Linked DNA regions of Promicromonospora sp. Populi. The protein of the gene in region 1 binds, or shares a complex with, the protein of each later gene. Links are inferred from orthologs where the notes say so. Each region holds a gene or a part of one and is shown in the gene's direction. Other genes may lie near its edges.

Region 1 (6,556 bases):
CGCTGGTGGTGACGATCCGGAACCAGCCGCGGCCCGGCCCGCCGTACTGCGCGTCGACGTAGGCCTGCAGGTCGTAGGTGTCCTGCGCCTGGAGCCGGATCGCCGTCATCTCGTCGCAGCTCTGGTAGGTGCCCGGGTTGATGGAGCACAGCAGGCCGTTGGTGACCAGATCGTTGACGAGCACCCGCTGTCCGCCGCGCCAGGCCCGCTCCACCCAGCGGTAGTACATCTGCTGGTGGGTGAGCGAGTCGTAGGCGGGCCAGTCCGTGAAGGTGGGCCAGCCCGTGGTGTCGTGCGTGCCGAACGGCGAGCCGTTCCGGGTCAGGTTCTCCAGCAGGGCGCCGGCGCCGTCCGGCTCGTGCGACGGGCAGTCCTGCAGCGCGGCCGCGACGCCGTCCGCCGAGAAGACCTTGCCGCAGACGGCGGCGCCGCCCATGCCGTCCTGCATGAACATGTGGCTGTGCGCGTCGATGAGCCCGTACACCGTCCCGTCGGGCCGGGTGCCGGTGAAGGGCGTGCCGGTGGCGTTGACCTCGGACTCCGGGCTGGGGAGCACGGGCTCGGCCAGGGCGGCGGGCTGTTGCCCGGCGGTGTCAATGGCGGACGCCGGGGTCACCAGCGTCGTCGCGGTGAGGCAGGTGACCGCCACCGCGGTAACAAGAACGGTCGTTCGTCGGATGCGTCGCAGGCGTTGCACATGACCTCCCGCTGGGCCAGGGCGAGGCCGCGGCTCCGCCGGTCGCTACGGCGTCGTTGCCGTTGCTGACTGCGACACAGTAACAGTCCAGGTCACGCAAAGGGTAGATGTCGGTCACGTTAAGGTTTGGCGCCCGACAGCCATCTCGGCGGCGCGAACAGCCAGCGTGCCCCGATCCGCGGGGCCAGGGCACCCAGCCCCAGCCCGACGGCGATCGCCGCCGCCCAGAGCGCCACCGGCAGCCACTGCGACTGCGGCGCCGGGATCCAGATCGCGTTGCTGTACAGCAGGAAGAGCAGCCCGAGCACCACGGAGGTGTGGGTGACGAACACGGGCAGGGTCCGCGAGCCGATCCACTCCAGCCCGAGTGACCTGGGCAGATACCGGGCGCCGGGCACCCGGGACGCGAGCACGCTCACCGCCACCCCGGCCGGCACACCAGCGATGTTGGCCAGCAGATAGAGCCCGGGGACGTCGGAGAAGCCGAGCTGCCGCACCCCGACCTGGATCCCGAGCCAGACAGCGACGGCGCCCACCGCCCACAGCCAGCCGATCCCGTGGGCGACCCGCTCGGCGAACCGTTCGAGCAGCGGGCGCAGGTGCAGCCCGCCGAGGAAGAACACCACGAACTGCGCGGTGCCCCGCCAAGCGATGCTCTCCGGTTCCCAGCCGGCCAGCGCCCACGCGCTCACGGCCGCGGCGAGCACCAGCTGGATCGGCGCAGGTACCCGTCGTAGCGCCCGCGCGATCACGAAGAACGCCGCCAGCGTCCAGATGAACCACAGCTCGGAGCGGGGGACCAGCAGCGACCAGGCGAGGTGGTGGGCCACGGTGCCCCAGTCGGCGTCGGCCACCTGGTAGTAGCCCGTGAGCAGGCGGACCACGAGGGAGATCGGCTCCCACAGGACGAACACCCAGGCGAAGAAGAGCAGCTTGCCGCGGGCCAGGCGGGACCACGGCACCGTGACCCACTTCGCGGCGAACATGCCGGACACGGCGAAGAACAGGGGCATCCGCAGGCTGCGCAGCGTCTCGTTGACCTCCCGCAGCACGCTCACGTCGTAGCCGGTCGACGCCGTCCAGTTGGTCGCGTGGTAGAGCACGACGAGTGAGATGGCGAGACCGCGGGCGGCGTCGGGCCAGGCGAGGCGCACGGGGGCGTGCCGGTCGACGACGGCGTCGCGCCCCCGTGCCGCCGCACCTGCGTGTCGCGGGGATCCGGAAGGGGTGAACATCGCCGGTCATCGTACGTGCAGCGGCGGACATCGGAAACGAATCCTTACGCTGTCGGTGGCCCGGAGTAGCCTGGGACGAGCCCCCCACAGAGCGACCCCTCACCGGGTCGTGCCCGTGATGGGCCCGTCGTCGTGCGCCCTCGAAGGACTTGCCTCCATGAACCTCACTGGTCTGCTCCCCACCCTCCTGCGTGATCCCGGCGCCTCCGCCGCGATGGAACACGTGCGCACCCGCGGGTTCGTGGACGTGGTGGGGCCGGCGGGCGTGCGCCCGCCGTTGCTGGTGGCCGCCGCCGAGCGGCGCCCGCTCGTGGTGGTCACCGCGACGGGCCGTGAGGCGGACGACCTGGCCACGAGCCTGCGCGGCTACCTGCCGGAGGACCGGGCCGACGACGTAGCGGTGCTGCCCGCCTGGGAGACGCTGCCGCACGAGCGGCTCAGCCCGCGCGCGGACACGGTGGCCAAGCGTCTCGCGGTGTTCCGCCGGCTGGCTCACCCGGCGCAGGGGCACGGGCAGGCGGGCGCGATCCGCCTCCTGGTGATGCCGGTCCGGGCGCTGCTGCAGCCCGTCATCGACGGCCTGGGGGAGCTGGAACCGGTCCAGCTGGAGATCGGCGCCACGGCAGACCTGACCGACGTCGCCGAGCGGCTCACCGCCGCCGCGTACACCCGCGTCGACATGGTCGAGCGGCGCGGCGAGTTCGCCGTGCGCGGCGGGATCCTCGACATCTTCCCGCCCACGGAGGACCACCCGCTGCGGTGCGAGTTCTGGGGCGACGAGATCACGGAGATCCGCTGGTTCTCCGTCGCCGACCAGCGCAGCCTGGAGATCGCGGAGCGTGGGCTCTGGGCTCCGCCGTGCCGCGAGATCCTGCTGACCGACGCCGTCCGGGCGCGCGCCGCGGACCTGGTCCAGACCCTGCCGGGCGCGGTCGAGATGCTCGACAAGCTCGCCGCGGGTGTCGCCGTCGAGGGTATGGAGTCGCTCGCGCCGGTGCTCGTGGACCGCATGCTCCCCGTCCTGGAGCTTGTACCCGAGGATGCGCTGCTCGTGATCGACGAGCCGGAGCGCGTGCGGCGTCGTGCGCACGACCTCGTCGCGACCACCGACGAGTTCCTCGCCGCCGCGTGGGCGGGCGCGGTAGCCGGCGGCGCGACGCCGATCGACCTGTCCGCCGCGTCCTTCGCCACGTTCGCCGAGGTGCGCGAGATCGCCGCCCGGCGCGGCCTCGGCTGGTGGACCCTGTCGGCCTTCACGCAGGACCTGGAGCTCGCCGACGACGACCTGGCCGCCGGGGGTGACGAGTCGGTGTTCACCATCGGCGCGCGGGACGTCGAGTCGTACCGCGGCGACCTCGCGCGCGCCCTGGACGACGTGCACGGCCTGCAGGTCGCGAGCTGGCGGCTCGTGCTGACCACCGAGGGCCACGGCCCGGCGAAGCGCATGACGGAACAACTCTCGGCGGCGGGCACCGCCGCCCGGCTCTCGGTCTCGCTGGAGGAGGAGCCGGAGCCCGGCGTCGTGCAGGTCCTGGCGGGTGGGGCGGGCAAGGGGTTCGTGGCGCCCGAGCTCAAGCTCGCCGTCTTCTCCGAGCAGGACCTGACCGGGCGGGCCGGCTCGGGCACACGCGACATGCGCAAGATGCCCAGCCGCCGCCGGAACGTCGTGGACCCGCTCCAGCTCAAGGCCGGCGACTTCGTGGTGCACGAGCAGCACGGTGTCGGCCGGTTCGTCGAGATGGCCCAGCGCACCATGGGCACCGCCGGCAACCGGGCCACCCGCGAGTACCTCGTCATCGAGTACGCGAGCAGCAAGCGCGGCCAGCCCGGCGACCGGCTGTTCGTGCCCACCGACCAGCTCGACCAGGTCACCAAGTACACCGGCGGGGAGTCGCCGTCGCTGTCCAAGATGGGTGGCTCCGACTGGAAGAACACCAAGGCGAAGGCCCGCAAGCACGTCCGGGAGATCGCCAGTGAGCTGATCAAGCTCTACAGCGCCCGGATGGCGACGCAGGGCCACGCCTACGGCCCCGACACCCCGTGGCAGCGCGAGCTGGAGGACGCCTTCGCGTACGTCGAGACGCCGGACCAGCTCGCGACCATCGACGAGGTCAAGGCCGACATGGAGAAGTCGGTGCCGATGGACCGCCTGGTGTGCGGCGACGTCGGGTACGGCAAGACGGAGATCGCCATCCGGGCCGCGTTCAAGGCGGTGCAGGACGGCAAGCAGGTGGCGATCCTGGTCCCCACCACGCTGCTGGTGCAGCAGCACTTCGAGACCTTCTCCGAGCGGTACACCGGGTTCCCCGTCACCGTGCGGGCGCTCAGCCGCTTCCAGTCGGCCAAGGAGTCCGAGGAGACGCTCGCCGGGCTCAAGGACGGCACGGTCGACGTCGTCATCGGCACTCACCGCCTCATCACCGGTTCCGTCGTCTTCAAGGACCTGGGCCTGGTGGTCATCGACGAGGAGCAGCGCTTCGGCGTCGAGCACAAGGAGACGCTCAAGCAGCTGCGCACCAACGTCGACGTGCTGGCCATGTCCGCCACGCCGATCCCGCGCACGCTCGAGATGGCGGTCACCGGCATCCGCGAGATGTCCACCCTGGCCACGCCCCCGGAGGAGCGGCACCCGGTGCTCACCTACGTGGGCGCCTTCGAGGAGAAGCAGATCGCCGCTGCGCTGCGGCGGGAGCTGCTGCGCGAGGGCCAGGTCTTCTACGTGCACAACAAGGTCGAGACCATCCAGCGCACCGCCTCCCGGCTGAACGAGCTGGTGCCCGAGGCCCGCATCGGCGTCGCCCACGGCAAGATGAGCGAGCACCAGCTCGACCAGGTCATCCGCGGCTTCTGGGAGAAGGAGCTCGACGTCCTGGTGTGCACCACGATCATCGAGACCGGCCTGGACATCTCCAACGCCAACACCCTGATCCTGGAGCGCTCCGACATGCTGGGCCTGTCCCAGCTGCACCAGCTCCGCGGGCGGGTCGGCCGCGGACGCGAGCGGGCGTACGCGTACTTCCTCTACCCGCCGGAGAAGCCGCTCACCGAGACGGCGCACGACCGGCTGGCCACCATGGCCGCCCACACCGACCTCGGCGCGGGCATGCAGATCGCCATGAAGGACCTCGAGATCCGCGGGGCGGGCAACCTGCTCGGCGGCGAGCAGTCCGGCCACATCGCCGGCGTCGGGTTCGACCTCTACGTGCGCATGGTCGGCGAGGCCGTCTCCGCCTTCCGCGGGGACGCCGAGGAGGAGACGCCCGAGGTCACCATCGAGCTGCCCGTCGACGCCCACCTGCCCGAGTCCTACATCGCCACGGAGCGGCTGCGGCTGGAGGCGTACAAGAAGATCGCCACCGCGCACGACGCCGCGGCGCTCGACGAGGTGCGTGCGGAGCTCACCGACCGCTACGGCGCACTGCCCGAGGTCGCCGGCGCGCTGTTCGACGTCGCCGCATTCCGCAACCACGCCCGCCGCGCGGAGCTCACGGACATCACCGCTCAGGGCAAGTACATCCGGTTCGCCCCGATGAACCTCCCCGAGTCGGCGCAGCTGCGGCTCAAGCGGCTCTATCCCGGGACCATCCTCAAGCCCGCCATCCGGGCGGTCCTCGTGCCGTTCCCCACCACCGCGCGGATCGGCGGGCGGCCGCTGCGCGGCACCGAGGTGCTGGAGTGGGCGCGCGGCCTCATCGATGCGGTGATTCTGGCGGACGTTGGTGCGGCGGCTAAGGTCGGCACCACTGCCTGACCGCGGCGGCGCCGCGGTGGGCATAGGTGAAACTCGAATTCACGGCAACTGTCGGGGACCGTATAGGCTCCACCCGCGTAACCCGCTCATCTTGTCTTTTTTGTGTGGAGGACCCCGCATGGCTCTCGGACACCGCGCGCGTGCGGTCATCGGCTCGATCGCGGCAGCGTCCGCGCTCGGAGCGCTGATGGCTGGCTGCTCGATCGACTCGCCGCAGGCGGCTGAGGGCGCAACGCCCGAGGTCGAGGCGCAGGCCGAGCTACGCGCCCTGCTCCCCGGCGAGCTACGGGGGGAGGCCACGCGGATCACCGTCGGCACCGAGTCGGGCTACCCGCCCTTCGAGTACACGAACGAGGCCGGCCGCATCGTCGGCTTCGAGATCGACCTGTTCGATGCCGCCTCGGACCGGCTCGGCCTGAAGTACACGTTCCACGACACGCTGTTCGACTCTCTGCTGGGCGAGCTGTACGCGAACAACGTCGACGTGATCGCCGCGGCGATGTCGGACACCGCTGAGCGCCAGGTGGACTACGACTTCGTGGACTACTACAACGACAGCGACGCGATCATGGTCCCGGCCGGCAACCCCGGCGGGATCACGACCCTTGCGGACCTCTGCGGTCTTACGGTGGCCGTGCTGACCGGATCGACCCAGGACGAGGCGCTCGCCGGGCTGAACGTTGCGGAGTGCCAGGCCGCGCCGGTCGAGGTGCTCCGGTTCGACACCGATGCCGACGCGCTCGCGCAGGTCCAGGAGGGCAACGCGGACGCCGAGCTCACCCAGTGGTCCACCGGCGCCTACAACGCGAGGCAGGTCGGCTCGGGCGACGTCTTCGAGGTGGCGAACGCAGAGGTCATCAACCCGTCGCCGCT
Region 2 (5,838 bases), 1.6 Mb from region 1 along the record:
ACTCCTTCGGCGACGACCCGCGCATCCTGCGCACGACGTTCCTCCTGCGGATGCGCAGCCTCCACGGTGCCACCCCCGACGACGTCGACCGGGGCGAGCGGTGGGTCCAGTCGGCACGTGATGCGGTGGGCCGGGCCGAGGCGCTCGTCGACCTCGGTCTTGCGCTGAAGGAGTCCGGGCGCCTGGCGGAGGCGCTGAGCCCGCTGGAGGCCGGGGTGGTCGCCTGGCGCCGCATCGCGGCCGGTGACCCGGACCGGTACCGCACCGCGCTGGCCGGTGCGATCAACATGCTGGGCTCCGTGCACTGGGGGACCGGACGGACCCAGGAGGCCATGGTGCTCCACCTCGAGTCGGTAGAGGTGTGCCGCGCGGCTCCCGAGCGCGACAGGAACTGGGCCCAGGGGGAGCTGGCTCGCACCCTGATCAGCCTGACCATCGTGCAGAGCGAGACCGGCCACCACCAGGAGGAGGACGAGGGGACCGCCGAGCTGCTCCCGATCATGCGCGACCTCGTGGCGCGGGACCCGCGGCAGTGGGGCGTCACCCTGGCGCAGACGCTGTCCAACCGGGCGGTCACGCTGACCGAGAGCCGCCCGGAGGAGGCCCCCGCCTTCGCCCTGGAGGCCGTGGAGATCAGCCGCAAGCTGGTGCTCCAGGCGCCGTACCGGCACCGGCCGTCGCTCGGGTTCGCGCTGACGAACCTCGGCAACGCTTACGCCGCCCTCGGCCGGGACCGGGAGTCGATCGAGCCGCTCGGCGAGGCCGTTGTGCTGCGCCGGGAGCTCGCGCGCGAGAATGCCGCCGCGCACACGTGGACGCTCGCCTACAGCCTCGCGTCGCTCGGCGCCGTGTACTCCAGGCTCGGCGACCTGGACCAGGCGATAGCGCTCGAGCGGGAGGCGGTGCTGCTGCGCCGGCGCCTCGCGCGCGAGAGTCCCGCCCGGTACCGCCGGATGCTGGCTGCCTCCCTGTCGAACCTCGCCGTCACCTACTCGCGGGCCGGTGAGCCGGAGGAGGCGCTCCCCCTGGAGCAGGAGGCGCTGGCGATCCGGCGCGGCCTGGCCGAGGAGGGCAACCCGGGCGAGGAGTACCTGGCCCGCTCGCTGTCCAACCTCGGGGTGCTCTACTCGGAGCTCGGCCGGGTCGACGACGCCGTCGCGCCCACCGAGGAGGCCGTCGCCCAGCTGCGGAAGCTCGCGCGGAGCGACCCCGACCGGTTCGAGCCGGACCTTGCCGACGCGCTCCTGAACCTGGGTGCGGCGCTCATCGACGCGGGCCGTCCGGCCGACGGTGTCGAACCGACGGCGGAGGCCGTGCGCGTACGCCGGGACCTCGCGCGCCGGAGCCCGGACCTCCACCTGCCGAGCCTGGCCGCGGCGCTGTCGAACATGGTCTCCGTCCACCTGGAGCTCGGGATGCAGGACTCCGCCGCCGAGCACGCGCAGGAGGTCGTGGACGTGCGCCGTCGGCTCGTCGACGGGTCCTACGCCCACGAGCAGGACCTCCTGCGCGCCCTGGACCTGCAGGCACGGGTGCGTCGTCCGGGCGCCGTGGACGGCCGCGCGGTCCGCTGAGGCCCGGCGGGTGTGACGAGTCAGTCAGAGTGATTCATAGAACAGGCGTGCGAATGTCAGTGAGCCGCCCTAGGATGCCTGTGTGAGCAATCGTCTCGTCGTCTCGGGAGCCCGAGAGCACAACCTCAAGAACGTCGATCTGGACCTGCCCAGGGACTCGCTCATCGTCTTCACGGGTCTTTCGGGCTCGGGTAAGTCGTCGCTCGCGTTCGACACGATCTTCGCCGAGGGCCAGCGCCGGTACGTCGAGTCCCTGTCCGCCTACGCGCGGCAGTTCCTGGGCCAGATGGACAAGCCTGACGTCGACTTCATCGAGGGCCTGTCGCCCGCGGTGTCGATCGACCAGAAGTCGACCAACCGCAACCCGCGGTCCACGGTCGGCACCATCACCGAGGTCTACGACTACCTGCGCCTGCTCTACGCACGCGCGGGCACGCAGTTCTGCCCGGTCTGCGGCGAGAAGGTGCAGTCGCAGACGCCGCAGCAGATCGTGGACCAGATCCTCGAGCTGCCGCAGGACACGCGGTACCAGGTGCTGGCACCGGTGGTGCGTGGTCGCAAGGGCGAGTACGCGGACCTGTTCAAGGAGCTGCAGGCCAAGGGTTTCGCGCGCGCCCGGGTCGACGGCGAGGTCGTGCAGCTGACCGACCCGCCGACGCTGGAGAAGAAGCTCAAGCACGACATCGAGGTGGTCGTGGACCGCCTCGTGGCACGCGAGGGTGTGCAGCGCCGGCTCACGGACTCCGTGGAGACCGCGCTCAACCTGGCGAACGGCCTGGTGATGATCGAGCTGGTCGACGCCGACATCGACGACCTGACGCGCACCCGGAAGTTCTCCGAGAAGCGCGCGTGCCCCAACGAGCACACGCTGGCGCTCGACGAGATCGAGCCCCGGACCTTCTCGTTCAACGCGCCCTACGGCGCGTGCCCGGAGTGCACCGGCATCGGCTTCCGCCTGGAGGTCGACCCGGACCTGATCGTGCCGGACGACGAGCAGACGCTGCGCGGGGGCGCCGTCGCCCCGTGGGCGCAGACGTCCTCGGAGTACTTCGAGCGAGTGCTGACGGCCCTCGCCGAGGAGATGGCGTTCTCCATGGACGTGCCGTGGCGGGCCCTGCCCGAGCGCGCCAAGGAGGCGATCCTGCACGGGCGCGACCACAAGGTGCACGTCAAGTACAAGAACCGCTGGGGCCGCGAGCGGCAGTACTCGACCGGGTTCGAGGGCGCGGTGACGTTCCTGGAGCGCCGGCACCGGGAGACCGACTCCGACTGGTCCAAGGACAAGTACGAGGCCTACATGCGTGAGGTCCCGTGCCCCACGTGCGGCGGCGCGCGGCTCAAGCCGGAGGTGCTCGCGGTCAAGGTGGACGGCCTGTCCATCGCCGACGTCTGCCGCCTCCCGGTGGGTGAGGCGGCCGAGTTCCTCAAGGGGATCGAGCTCGGCGTGCGCGAGGCGCAGATCGCCACGGAGGTCCTCAAGGAGATCCACGCCCGCCTTGGCTTCCTGCTCGACGTCGGGCTGCACTACCTGACGCTGGAGCGCCCCGCCGGGACGCTGTCGGGCGGCGAGGCCCAGCGCATCCGGCTCGCCACCCAGATCGGCTCGGGCCTGGTCGGCGTCCTGTACGTGCTGGACGAGCCGTCGATCGGCCTGCACCAGCGCGACAACCGCCGCCTCATCGACACGCTCACCCGGCTGCGGGACCTGGGCAACACGCTGATCGTCGTCGAGCACGACGAGGACACGATCCGTGCGGCGGACTGGATCGTCGACATCGGTCCCGGCGCGGGTGAGCACGGCGGCCACGTCATCCACTCGGGCGACTACGCGGGCCTGCTGGAGCAGCAGGACTCGATCACGGGCGCCTACCTGGCCGGACGGCGCTCCATCCCGGTCCCGGCTCAGCGGCGGGCGACCGACCAGGACCGGCAGATCACGGTGGTGGGCGCGCGCGAGAACAACCTGCGCGACGTCGACGTGTCGTTCCCGCTCGGGGTCCTGACCGTCGTGTCCGGCGTGTCCGGCTCCGGCAAGTCCACGCTGGTGAACTCGATCCTGTACACGGTGATGGCGAACCAGCTCAACGGCGCGCGCCGGGTGGCCGGGCGGCACCGGCGCGTCACGGGCCTGGAGGAGCTCGACAAGGTGGTGCACGTGGACCAGGGTCCGATCGGGCGCACGCCGCGGTCGAACCCGGCCACCTACACCGGGGTGTGGGACCGGATCCGCAAGATCTTCGCGGAGACGGAGGAGGCCAAGGTCCGGGGTTACGGGCCGGGCCGGTTCTCGTTCAACGTCAAGGGCGGCCGCTGCGAGGCGTGCGCGGGCGACGGCACCATCAAGATCGAGATGAACTTCCTGCCGGACGTGTACGTGCCGTGCGAGGTCTGCCACGGGGCGCGGTACAACCGCGAGACGCTCGAGGTGCACTTCAAGGCCAAGACGGTCGCCGACGTGCTCGACATGCCGATCGAGGAGGCCGCGGAGTTCTTCAAGGCGTTCCCGGCGATCTCGCGCCACCTCTCCACGCTGGTCGACGTCGGGCTGGGTTACGTGCGGCTCGGGCAGCCGGCGCCCACGCTGTCCGGCGGAGAGGCGCAGCGCGTCAAGCTGGCGGCGGAGCTGCAGAAGCGCTCGTCGGGCCGTTCGGCGTACGTGCTGGACGAGCCGACGACCGGCCTGCACTTCGAGGACACGCGCCGCCTGCTCGCTGTGCTGCAGTCGCTCGCCGACAAGGGCAACACGGTGATCGTGATCGAGCACAACCTCGACGTCATCAAGAGTGCCGACTGGGTCATCGACATGGGCCCCGAGGGCGGCAGCGGCGGTGGTCTGGTTGTCGCGCAGGGCACACCCGAGGCAGTGGCGGCCGTCCCGGAGAGCCACACGGGGACGTATCTCGCGGAGATCCTCGACGGGCACGCGCAGGCCGGGGAGGTCCCGGTGCTGCCGGCGGCGAACGGAGCGGCGAAGCGTAAGCCCGCCGCCCGGAAGACGACAAAGGCGAAGGCGGGCGCCACGGCCTGAGACAGCCAGCCATGGCTTCGTGACCCGGTCACCCCTAGGGTGGGCGCATGAGTGGAGCCACGCATGACTACGCCGTAACGGTGCGGTGGACAGGCGCGGGGGACAAGGGCACGGCGTCGTACACCGCGTTCTCCCGGGACCACGAGATCGACCTGCCGCACAAGCCGCCGCTGCTCGGGTCGTCGGACCCGGCGTTCCGGGGTGACCCGGCGCGGAACAGCCCGGAGGAGCTGTTCGTCGCGAGCCTGGTCCAGTGCCACATGCTGTGGTTCCTGCACCTGGCGGCGGAGTCGGGCCTGGTGGTGCGGGGGTACTCGGACGCGGCGACCGGCACCATGCGGGTCGAGGCCCGCGGCGAGGGCGCGTTCACGGACGTGACGCTGCACCCGAAGGTGGTGGCGGACGCGGGCGAGCTCGCGACCGACGAGCACGTCGCCGCACTGCACCACAAGGCGCACGCGATGTGCTTCATCGCCCGGTCGGTGAACTTCCCGGTGCACGTCTCGCCGGTGCCGCTCGCGGTCTCGGCCTGATCGGTCTCGGCCTGACCAGTTTCGGCCTGACCCGGGGGCAACGTTCGCGCCCACCCGGCCGTCAGCAGGTATGACGGGCGCCACGGGGGCGTCCGGGCGAGGAGAACCATGGTTAAGACACGGAAGTCCCGGCTCGTCGCGGTGATGGTGGTGGGTGTCGCACTCGCCGGCCTGACCGCCTGCACGGCGGATGCACCCGAAGACCCGGACGGCGGCGCATCGCCGTCGGCCACGCACACCGGAACCCCGACGCCGACCGCGACGCCCTCCGAGGAGCCGACCGATCAGCCCACCGAGGCTTCGGCGCCCTACGAGGACGGGTACCAGCCGCCCTGGTTCGAGGGGACGCAGTGGTCGTGCGGTATGCCGGCCGCGGACCTGGCGAGCGTCAGCGACCAGTACACGCTAGACATCACGGGCGAGGTGACCGACGTCGCGAACGGCGAGCCGTCGCACAACGGCGACCGATTCCTGCCGGTGACCCTGACCGGGCCCGACGGCGCGGTGTACGTCAGCCCGCCCGCGACGGTCTGGACCCAGGCCGGGGTAGTGGTCGAGCTGCCGGCCCTGGCCGACTCCGCGCCGGTCGAGACGGCCGGCGGTGAACACCTGGACCCGGTCCTGGGGATCCTGTCGCACTGCGCCCCGAGTGGCGACGGCGGCGCGGCGACGTATGAGACCCAGCTGCCGGACGGCGACTACG

Evidence for each region.
Region 2: the proteins of mfd (region 1) and uvrA are in contact, whole or in part, in a crystal structure (PDB 4DFC), measured with the Escherichia coli proteins. The link is inferred for Promicromonospora sp. Populi from one-to-one orthologs.

The regions. Positions count from the first base shown.
Region 1 is NZ_CP163528.1:2,901,019-2,907,574, reverse strand. What follows is about bases 1,691-5,883. They hold mfd (transcription-repair coupling factor), read left to right. Parts: upstream 1,691-2,089; coding sequence 2,090-5,683; downstream 5,684-5,883. Other genes in these bases: AB1046_RS13080 (ABC transporter substrate-binding protein), read left to right, coding at 5,802-5,883; AB1046_RS13090 (acyltransferase family protein), read right to left, coding at 1,691-1,932. Also shown: AB1046_RS13095 (Coagulation factor 5/8 type domain-containing protein), read right to left, coding at 1-649; more of AB1046_RS13090, read right to left, coding at 817-1,690; more of AB1046_RS13080, read left to right, coding at 5,884-6,556. UniProt on the Escherichia coli protein: Couples transcription and DNA repair by recognizing RNA polymerase (RNAP) stalled at DNA lesions. Mediates ATP-dependent release of RNAP and its truncated transcript from the DNA, and recruitment of nucleotide excision repair machinery to the damaged site.
Region 2 is NZ_CP163528.1:1,326,259-1,332,096, reverse strand. What follows is about bases 1,328-4,802. They hold uvrA (excinuclease ABC subunit UvrA), read left to right. Parts: upstream 1,328-1,656; coding sequence 1,657-4,602; downstream 4,603-4,802. Other genes in these bases: AB1046_RS05970 (OsmC family protein), read left to right, coding at 4,650-4,802; AB1046_RS05980 (tetratricopeptide repeat protein), read left to right, coding at 1,328-1,574. In the rest of the region: more of AB1046_RS05980, read left to right, coding at 1-1,327; more of AB1046_RS05970, read left to right, coding at 4,803-5,135; AB1046_RS05965 (hypothetical protein), read left to right, coding at 5,244-5,838. UniProt on the Escherichia coli protein: The UvrABC repair system catalyzes the recognition and processing of DNA lesions. UvrA is an ATPase and a DNA-binding protein. A damage recognition complex composed of 2 UvrA and 2 UvrB subunits scans DNA for abnormalities.